Regions from separate parts of the Aliiglaciecola sp. NS0011-25 genome, predicted to be linked through region 1. Evidence: predicted binding sites of a transcription regulator. Region 1 holds the regulator's gene; each other region holds the start of a gene.
What was found. Region 1 encodes MetJ, which represses methionine synthesis genes. Its sites were predicted from a motif close to TAGACGTCTAGACGTCTA; they were not measured.

Region 1 (3,292 bases):
TCAGTTACCCTACCCTTCGTTGGATAGCTGGGAGGCATTTTTAGGCGACAAGCCAGATAATTTCTATAGTTTAGTTGTCACAGAGCATGCGCAAATCGTTGCTCAGATAGGCATAGAAGTATGTACTAATAATAGACGTAAACACGCAGCAAATATCGGCATGGCGGTGGTACCTAGCAAAAGTAATCAAGGTTACGGTAGTCAATTACTTAAAGCTGCAATTGATTTACTTGAAAATTGGTTGGCCGTCACCCGTATCGAACTAGAAGTGTATACAGATAATGATAGTGCCATTGCGCTTTATAAAAAATTTGGCTTTAAAATTGAAGGGACTGCGCAAAATTACGCATTTAGAAACGGAGAATTAACGGATGTGTATTTAATGGCTAGAATTAAAAGTCAATAGCAGAAAATTCATGACCACCCCATCGCGAGGTGATCTGAATACTTGAATATAACCTAGTCTCTGTTGCGACCAAATTTATCGTGACTACTGACCCAATGCCCGCCAATAACCGCACAAGCCAAAGAAATATCTCCAGCTAATACCGTTGCGGCAACGATCTCTGCGAACTTGTTGGCTTTACCTGTGCCATAACAATCCATCAGTTCAAGACACTCTTTTTGAGTCGGTAAGCCCGTTCCGCCACCATAAGTTGCAACAATTAACGACGGCAAGGTAACAGAAAGGTAAAAATCGCCGTTATCCAAAAGTTCATGGGAAAGTAAACCTGCATGAGACTCCACCACATTGGCTTCATCTTGCCCTGTGGCAATAAATATCGATGCAATTCCATTCGCCGAATGTGGACCGTTGTATGCAGCCCCAGCCATCAACGCGCCGGTATTAGCCAACACAGTAGCCCGAGCCAACATTTTGGTATCGACTTTCATGATCTTTTTAAGCACGTCTTTTTTAAGAACGATTTCAGCGATTACTCGTTTACCACGAGAGTGCAACATGTTCAGGTGGGAATGCTTTTTATCAGTATCCATATTACCCGATAATAGGTATTCACACTTTTCAGGATAATTCGCCACTATCCATTCGCAAGCAGCAAGGGTTGCTTTACCCACCATATTTTGTCCAGCGGCATCGCCAGTGGTGTAGTTAAAACGTAAATAACGTGTTTTTGAAACAGACCACTGCATGATGTGTTCTAGCTTACCAATACTAGTCGTTGTTTCAGCTGCCGCTTTAATTTCTAAGAAGTGTTCATCTATCCACTTGCCGAATTCACGAGCTTCTCTAGCGTTGGCAAAAATAAACGCGGGGGCTCGTTGCATAAACTGTTCAACAACTGTCGTATTGACGCCACCACACTCATTTATAACTCGCATGCCTCGGCTGTAACTTGCAACTAAAGTACCTTCAGTTGTCGCTAAGGGGACATGAAATAAGCCATTCGCATATTCACCATTCACCTGGACAGGACCGGCAATTCCCACCGGCATCTGCACGACGCCTATGAAATTTTCAATATTTCCAGGGAGCGCTTCTGGGTCGATAGAAAAATGTCCAGTATGTGGCAGTTCCGTGCCTGTTTGTTCGGTAAGGTATTCCCGACGCTTCTGAGCCCACTCGTGACTATGGTCATTCATTGTATTGCGCGGGATACGCGGTGTTTTTACCATGTTAACTTGTCCTCAATTAGCGATATCTATATGACTATTTATTCATTTAGTTAATTTTTTAATTAAACAACTAATGTTCTCAATGCAATCTACCTGCCAAAGCGAGACTAATGCACAAAGATGAATAAATCATGAAACTCACTCGAATATTGACTATTTTTGCACCAATAATGGGATTTTACAATTGTGGATTGATGCAATTGAAAGCATAACATAGTTAGTGTAACGGCTAATTTAAATCAGTCGTCAATTTCCTTCACTTCTAGACCCATTGCTTCCATTAACTCTCGAGCCTCTTTAGGAATTCGATTGGGATTGTCTTTGCGAAGATCGTCATCGTCAGGGAGTGGCTGTCCAGTAAAAGCGTGCAAGAAAGCCTCACACAACAGCTCTGAATTTGTTGCATGCCTTAAATTATTTACCTGTCGACGAGTTCGCTCATCCGTAAGGACCTTCAAAACCTTTAACGGGATTGAAACTGTTACTTTTTTTACGAGTTCACTTTTTTTACCGTGTTCAGCGTAGGGATGTATGTATTTTCCGTTCCACTTTGCCATACTGTTGCTCTTTTATCTTTCTTATAAGATGAAAGTCTAACCTCAAGTCTATTAGATGTCTAAACATCTTGACGGCTTATCATTCTCAGTTTAGTTTAGACGTCTAAACGGCTAATACCAAATTGTACGTAAAAGTACTAACAGAAAATAGATTGGTATTATTATTATTTTACATATTGGAGTACAGCATGGTCTCTTACGCACAAGGTATTGAGTCGCTAAATCAATCGCTGTCTGAGTTAAGCGATATCAATGTTTCTTTTGAATTTTTCCCGCCTAAAACGGAACAAATGGAACAAACACTTTGGAAATCAGTTGAGCGTCTAGCGCCATTGAAGCCAGCCTATATGTCGGTAACTTATGGTGCCAACAGTGGTGAAAGAGACCGGACTCATGACGTGGTTAAACGGATTCAAAGTGAAACTGGTGTGCCAGCTGTCCCCCATTTAACATGCGTAGACGCAGGTAGAGAAGAACTAATCCAGATAGCCAAAGATTATTGGCAGTCAGGTATTAGACGAATCGTTGCACTAAGAGGCGATCTACCAGCAGGTACTGAAAAAACCGAAATGTACGCATCAGACTTAGTCGCTTTGCTAAAAGACGTAGCCGATTTTGATATTTCTGTTGCAGCTTATCCTGAGAAACACCCTGAAGCGCCCAATGCGCAGTTCGATTTGCTTAACCTGAAACGTAAAGCGGAAGCAGGAGCCACCCAAGCAATTAGTCAATTTTTCTTTGATGCAGAGGTATTTTTACGCTTTCGAGACCGTGCTGCGGCGGCGGGTATAGATTTAGATATTGTACCGGGCATATTACCTGTGACAAATTATCAAACTCTTAAACGCTTTGCCGGATTTACCAACGTGCACGTACCTAACTGGTTACACAAAATGTACGATGGCTTAGCTCAAGACGATCAGACAACTCGAAATCTAATGGGTGCAAGCATCGCAATGGATACAGTCAAAGTATTAGCCAAAGAAGGAATACGAGACTTCCATTTTTATACTCTAAACAGAAGTGAATTAAGCTACGCAATTTGTCATTTATTAGGCGTTCGTGCACAAAACGGATAAACTGCTGTTGCTATAAATTAA
Region 2 (3,292 bases), on a different contig from region 1:
TGATAAAAGCATGATTCAAAACATTGCTGAAACCAATTCTGGTGAAGCCTCATCTTATTTGAATATTAGTTTTCTTATCTACTTTATTCTGCTGGGAGTTGTCCCTGCAATATTGATGTTTAAAATAAAGGTTAAAGGAGATTTAAAAAGCCGAATAAAAAGTGTGTTAACGATAAATCTGCTTGCACTAATCGTCACTGCTTCGACTGTTACTTTCCTGTATAAAGATTACGCAGCGGTAGGCAGAAATAATCATAATTTATTTAAGTATATTGTCCCTTTTGCATTTTATGATTCTGGATTTAGGTATTTACGAGATAATTATTTTTATCCCCCTTTGCCCTTTAAAGTTTTAGATAAATCGCCAACGATCAAGCCGTCAAAACAAGGACAACAAAACTTAACAATAGTTGTGGTCGGGGAAACTGCCCGTGCACAGAACTTTTCGTTGAATGGTTATACTCGCAATACCAATAAGTTTTTGGCGCAAACCCCAATACTCAGTTTTAAACAGGTAAGCTCTTGCGGTACTGCTACCGCAGTGTCTGTGCCATGTATGTTTTCTCGTTTACCACGAAGCAAATACGAAAGTCGAGTGGCGAGTAGTCAAGATAATGCTTTAGATATAATTCATCGAGCAGGCGTGGACGTCACTTGGATTGATAATAACAGTACTTGTAAAGGGGTATGTGAAAGAGTGAGTGAAATTCGTTTTGATCCAACTCAAGACTCACCGTTGTGTGATGGTGATTATTGTTTTGATGAAATTCTTATCGAAAAATTGCAACAACAAATTAGCCAGCATAAATCCGACAATAAACTTATCGTCTTACATATGATCGGTTCCCATGGTCCTACTTATTTCCGGCGCTATCCCGATACATTTAAACCTTTTATGCCAGATTGTCCGCAAAGTGATATTCAACATTGCAGCGAAAACCAGTTAAAAAATACATATGACAATACTATTGCTTATACCGACTTTGTATTAAGTAAAGTTATTGCGGTTCTGCAGCAAAGTAATGTAGCCAATAAGTCCTTGCTGTACATTTCAGACCATGGCGAGTCATTAGGTGAAAATGGACTTTATTTGCATGGCTTTCCCTACAGCATTGCCCCTGAAGAGCAAACTCATGTGCCTATGTTGTACTGGAGTACTGAATTAGCGGATGCTAATTTTAAAGACTGTATTTCCAGCAAATTGAATTCTGATTTCTCACAAGACAATATTTTTGACACCCTGTTAGGTTTAACCAATGTAAAAAGCAGCATTTATCAACCAGAAATGGATATATTTCAGCAGTGTAGAACAACAACAATAATGGCTAAAAGTTGATTATTTGCTCCAATTTCAGTTAACCAATTTTATGTGAGGAATAAGAATAATTAAGGTTATCTCGAATATGTGAAATAAAAATTCTCAGGTATAAAGTGTATAGGCCGGATAAACGTTTAGACGTCTAGACGTAAAGATGTTGACTTTTGAGTGTGAATAGGCGAAATTTGTTTTCTTACAACCACATTGGAGAACTTATGCCTATTCGAATACCTAGTGATCTTCCCGCCCAAGGGGTCTTGAACGCGGAAAATATATTCGTTATGGACAGCGAAGCCGCTGCTAAGCAAGACATTCGTCCTCTAGAAGTGGGCATTTTGAATTTAATGCCGAATAAGATTGAAACTGAAGTTCAGATTTTACGACTTCTTTCCAATACGCCATTACAGATTAATATTGATCTTATTCGCATCGATAATCAGGCACCTAAGAATACACCTAAAGCCCATATGGATGCCTTTTATTTGTCTTTTGATGACGTGGCTCATAAAAATTACGATGGGTTTATTATCACCGGTGCACCCATTGCTCACCTCGATTATGCTGACGTCAAATATTGGGACAAAATCACCACTATTATGGAGTGGACACAACGTCATGTGCAGTCTACTTTATATTCTTGTTGGGCGGCCCACGCTGCCATGTTTCATTTTTACGGGCACAATCGTCAACTTCGAAACGACAAGCTTTCCGGTGTTTACACCCATAATGTGAACGAACCACACGATGCGTTAATGCGCGGCTTTGATCCGCAGTTCAATGCACCCCATTCTCGTTTTGGGGAAATTCCCATCGACATATATAAAAGTGTTGAGGGGCTAAATGTATTAGCCAGTTCGGAAAAAACTGGGGCGTATTTAGTCGCCTCAAAAGATAAACGAATGGTATGCGTTACTGGGCACCCAGAATATGATCCTGAAACACTGGATCAGGAGTTTAAGCGTGATAGTAATAATGCATTAGCGCCGAAAATTCCAGAAAACTATTACGAAAATGATGATCCCAGTCAGCCCTATCATGTAACATGGCGCTCCCATGGTTCGCTTCTGTTTACAAACTGGTTAAACTATTATGTTTATCAGACGACACCGTTTGATCTTGCTGATCTTCCAAGTAAAAAATAAGAGGTAATTGCGTGGCGCAAAATAACACCGAACAACTCTACTCCATTGCACAGCAACGAATTCTTATTCTTGACGGTGCAATGGGAACTATGATTCAACGGCATAAACTGGAAGAAGATGATTACCGCGGTGATCGATTTGTCGATTGGCATTGTGATGTCAAAGGCAATAACGACTTGCTTGTATTGAGTCAACCCCAAATTATTTATGATATTCATTGCCAATATTTCGAAGCTGGCGCTGACATAATCGAAACCAATACCTTTAATGCTACCACTATCGCCATGGCTGATTATGATATGCAATCCCTGGCCAAAGAAATTAATATTGAAGCAACCAAGTTAGCCCGTAAAGCGGCCGATGAATACACCGCAAAAACGCCCGATAAACCTCGTTTTGTTGCGGGCGTCTTAGGACCCACAAACCGCACGGCTTCAATTTCTCCCGATGTAAATGATCCGGGCAAGCGTAATGTGAATTTTGATCAACTGGTAGCAGCCTACTCAGAAGCGACACACGGTTTGATTGAGGGCGGAGCTGACATAATTCTAATTGAAACTATTTTTGATACATTGAACGCTAAAGCGGCTGCCTTCGCAGTAGACACTGTGTTTGATGAGTTAGGTATTACTCTACCCGTTATGATTTCAGGTACTATCACTGATGCCTCTGGCCGTACTTTATCAGGGCAAACTGCTGAAGCTTTTTACTATTCACTGCGACATATCAACCCTGTGTCATTTGGGCTCAATTGTGCCCTTGGACCGGATCTATTACGTCAGTATGTAGAAGAGATTGCTAACCAAGCTGAGTGTCTGGTTTCTGCGCACCC
Region 3 (3,292 bases), on a different contig from region 1:
TTTGGAAAACAGGGGTATTGTTATGACTCACAACGTCAATTGTTACCGGTATCGCGAACGCTTTAAGGCTAACAAACACAGTGCAAACCCAGAATATCTTATGCATCTAAGTACTTCCCAAATCTCGTTGGCATTATAATTAATACCAGTAGAACGAGTTTTTAACCAATAAATTTCTTATTAATATACCTTGTTATGGGCAAGGTTACATTTTAATTGATGGCTTGATTGGTTGTTCAGTTATGAGGGGCAAATGAAACCCGTTTAAGGTGACGTTGAATGGCGCATAAAATAAACAGCACTTCCCGATAGAGTGGCTATCGGGAAGTGTTAAACGATTAGTGTAAAATACGAGTTTTAATTGTCCCGTCGATTTTAGTGAGTTGCTCAAATGCTTCTTTCGCATCGTCTGTCTCAACGTCAATTACCACATAACCAATATTTTCATTTGTTTGTAGATATTGTGCAGCGATATTAATGTTGTGAGCTGCAAATGCTTGGTTGATCTGAGTTAAAACACCAGGCGCATTGACGTGGATGTGTAATAAACGAGAACGATTTATATGTGATGGCAAGGATACTTCAGGGAAGTTAACCGCTGAAAGCGTCGACCCGTTGTCACTGTATTTGGCCAATTTACCCGCAACTTCAATACCGATATTTTGTTGTGCTTCTTGGGTACTTCCACCTACGTGAGGAGTAAGAATCACGTTATCAAATTTTCTCAAAGGCGAAACAAACTCTTCGTCATTTGATTTTGGCTCTACTGGGAAAACATCAATAGCAGCGCCGTTCAACTTGCCTGATTCCATGGCTTCTGCCAATGCATCAATATCAATTACGGTGCCTCTGGCAGCATTCATTAAGATAGCGCCATCTTTCATCATCGCCAGTTCTTTTTTGCCAATCATATTTTGCGTCTGTTCAGTTTCAGGCACATGCAAAGAAACAACATCTGAAGTACTGAGTAATTGCTTAAGGGTTTTAACTTGAGTTGAGTTACCCAAAACCAATTTATCTTCTATATCAAAAAACTGGACTCGCATACCTAAGTGCTCTGCCAAGATGCTTAGCTGAGTACCAATGTGGCCATAACCAATAATACCTAAGGTTTTGCCTCGCGCTTCATATGATCCTACTGCGCTTTTTTCCCATACACCGCGATGGGCTTTGGCATTTTTACTTGGTACACCACGAAGTAATAAAATGATTTGGCCTAGGGCCAACTCTGCAACTGAACGGGTGTTAGAGAAGGGCGCATTGAACACCGGAATACCGCGTTTTTGTGTTGCTTTAAGGTCGACTTGATTAGTACCAATACAAAAACAACCAACCGCTACGAGTTTTTGTGCAGCATCTATAACATTTGCAGTGAGCTGTGTACGAGAACGAATACCAATAAAGTGAACATCTGCAATCTTTTCGATTAACTCTTCTTCCGATAACGACGTCTTAATATATTCAATATTGGTATAGCCATTGGCTTCAAGGGTTTCCACTGAACTTTGGTGTAAACCCTCAAGCAACAATATCTTAATTTTTTCTTTGGGCAGTGATACTTTGCTCATTAATGTTCCCGTACATGATCGTTAGTTAAAGATATCCGAATTAAGAGACATCTGGACGTCTATTTGAATGTGAAAAATACCAGAACTTTTTCAAATAAGAAAGAGCCTGTTATATTTATTTGGTCTAATCAATCTCAATTACTTCGGTGTCTGTGGCGACTAATACGATATCTGCTGCACGCATGGCGAACAGTCCATTGGTGACAACCCCTGGAATCTGATTAATTTGTTTTTCCAATTCAACTGGATTAAGAATTTTTAAATTGTGCACATCAAGAATGACATTACCATTGTCGGTAATCACACCTTGACGGTATTCAGGATCGCCACCTAATTTTACTAATTCTCGGGCAACAAACGAACGTGCCATCGGGATTACCTCAACTGGCAATGGAAAGGCACCTAAAACCGGCACTTGTTTGCTGTCATCAATAATACAGACAAACTTTTTAGCTACAGCGGCCACAATTTTTTCTCTTGTTAACGCTGCACCACCGCCTTTGATCATATGTTTATGTTTGGTTATTTCATCTGCCCCATCAACATAAATGTCAAAATTGTCTACTGAGTTGAGATCAAACACTTCGATTCCCATTGCCTTCAGTTTTGCCGTTGAATCATCAGAGCTAGAAACCGCACCTTTAATCTTGTATTTTACTTTTTCCAGTGCGCTTATAAAATAATGCACGGTTGATCCCGTGCCTACACCAATAACACTATCGTCAGTAACAAATTTGATCGCGGCTTCGGCAGCGGCTCGTTTTTTTTCATCTTGAGTCATGTTTGATCCTATTCATTGGCAATGTTTAATACATTCAAAAAATCTGCGCAGAGTATACCGCACTTAGCTCCCACGCGGCTACAAACACTGTATATCTTGATTTGAGGTTATTTAGGTTGAAATAACGCGACTGGGGGTGACTATTTTGTGGACCGGAATATCCCAACTTTCGGTGCTTAAATTGGACGCTTGCTGACAGTCATGGGCGTATCCAATAAGCTGCGGTTTTACCGGAGAGGAGGTTATTTCAGCAAGTGTTCTATCATAAAATCCACCGCCCATACCCAACCTATTGCCAGTTTCATCAAACGCGACTAAAGGTAAAAATATACAATCGAGTTGTGGCACTGCTTTAACTTGTGATGATGAGATAACTGGTTCAGGAATATTAAATCGATTTTTACGCATTTTAGTATCCGCAGCATATCGAATAAATATTAGATAATTCTCACGGGATGGATCTAAAACAGGTAAATAGGTTGTTTTACCATTTTGCCAACACCAATCAATAATGTCGGTACAAGACAACTCTCCGTCTTGGTCAAGGTAAAGTGCAATGTGATTGGCATGCTCCAGTATTTGGTGTTTGATAACAGTCTGAAGCGCGTCTCGACTAGCTAGTTTTTGTTGCTCTGCAGATAGGTTGCGGCGCAATTGACGAAATTGTTTACGTAAATGGGATTTGTTTTCTAACAACGCAAAGACACCTTTGAAAACACAGATTAAGCACAACAATATCTGTTCAGTATACCAATAACTCGGTTCTTTTCTATCAGCTTGGTGAGTAAATTTTAGGATTAAATTTAGTTAAATGATGAGACACAGGTGAAGTTGTGTATTCAGAGCTTAAGATCGATAAATTAAGCGTTTAAAACGAAAATGGTAACCTTAATTACCATTTTCGATAGGGGATATTGTGATTACAGCGAGTAGGTGTCGATGT

Region 2: the regulator MetJ is predicted to act here: its motif matches at 1,454-1,471, upstream of metA (homoserine O-acetyltransferase MetA).
Region 3: the regulator MetJ is predicted to act here: its motif matches at 1,613-1,630, upstream of serA (phosphoglycerate dehydrogenase).

What each region holds. Positions count from the first base shown of each region.
Region 1 covers NZ_BAABWR010000001.1:245,201-248,492, forward strand. Annotated here, with positions in the region: gene ABWV72_RS01095 (GNAT family N-acetyltransferase) at 1-406, shown strand, start outside; gene ABWV72_RS01100 (hydroxymethylglutaryl-CoA reductase) at 460-1,635, opposite strand; gene metJ (met regulon transcriptional regulator MetJ) at 1,875-2,192, opposite strand; gene metF (methylenetetrahydrofolate reductase) at 2,381-3,271, shown strand.
Region 2 covers NZ_BAABWR010000016.1:70,832-74,123, forward strand. Annotated here, with positions in the region: gene ABWV72_RS14695 (phosphoethanolamine transferase) at 1-1,336, shown strand, start outside; gene metA (homoserine O-acetyltransferase MetA) at 1,534-2,460, shown strand; gene ABWV72_RS14705 (homocysteine S-methyltransferase family protein) at 2,472-3,292, shown strand, end outside.
Region 3 covers NZ_BAABWR010000023.1:18,820-22,111, reverse strand. Annotated here, with positions in the region: gene ABWV72_RS17645 (methylamine utilization protein) at 1-106, opposite strand, end outside; gene serA (phosphoglycerate dehydrogenase) at 339-1,568, opposite strand; gene rpiA (ribose-5-phosphate isomerase RpiA) at 1,693-2,349, opposite strand; gene ABWV72_RS17630 (5-formyltetrahydrofolate cyclo-ligase) at 2,461-3,045, opposite strand; gene ABWV72_RS17625 (nucleoside hydrolase) at 3,270-3,292, opposite strand, start outside.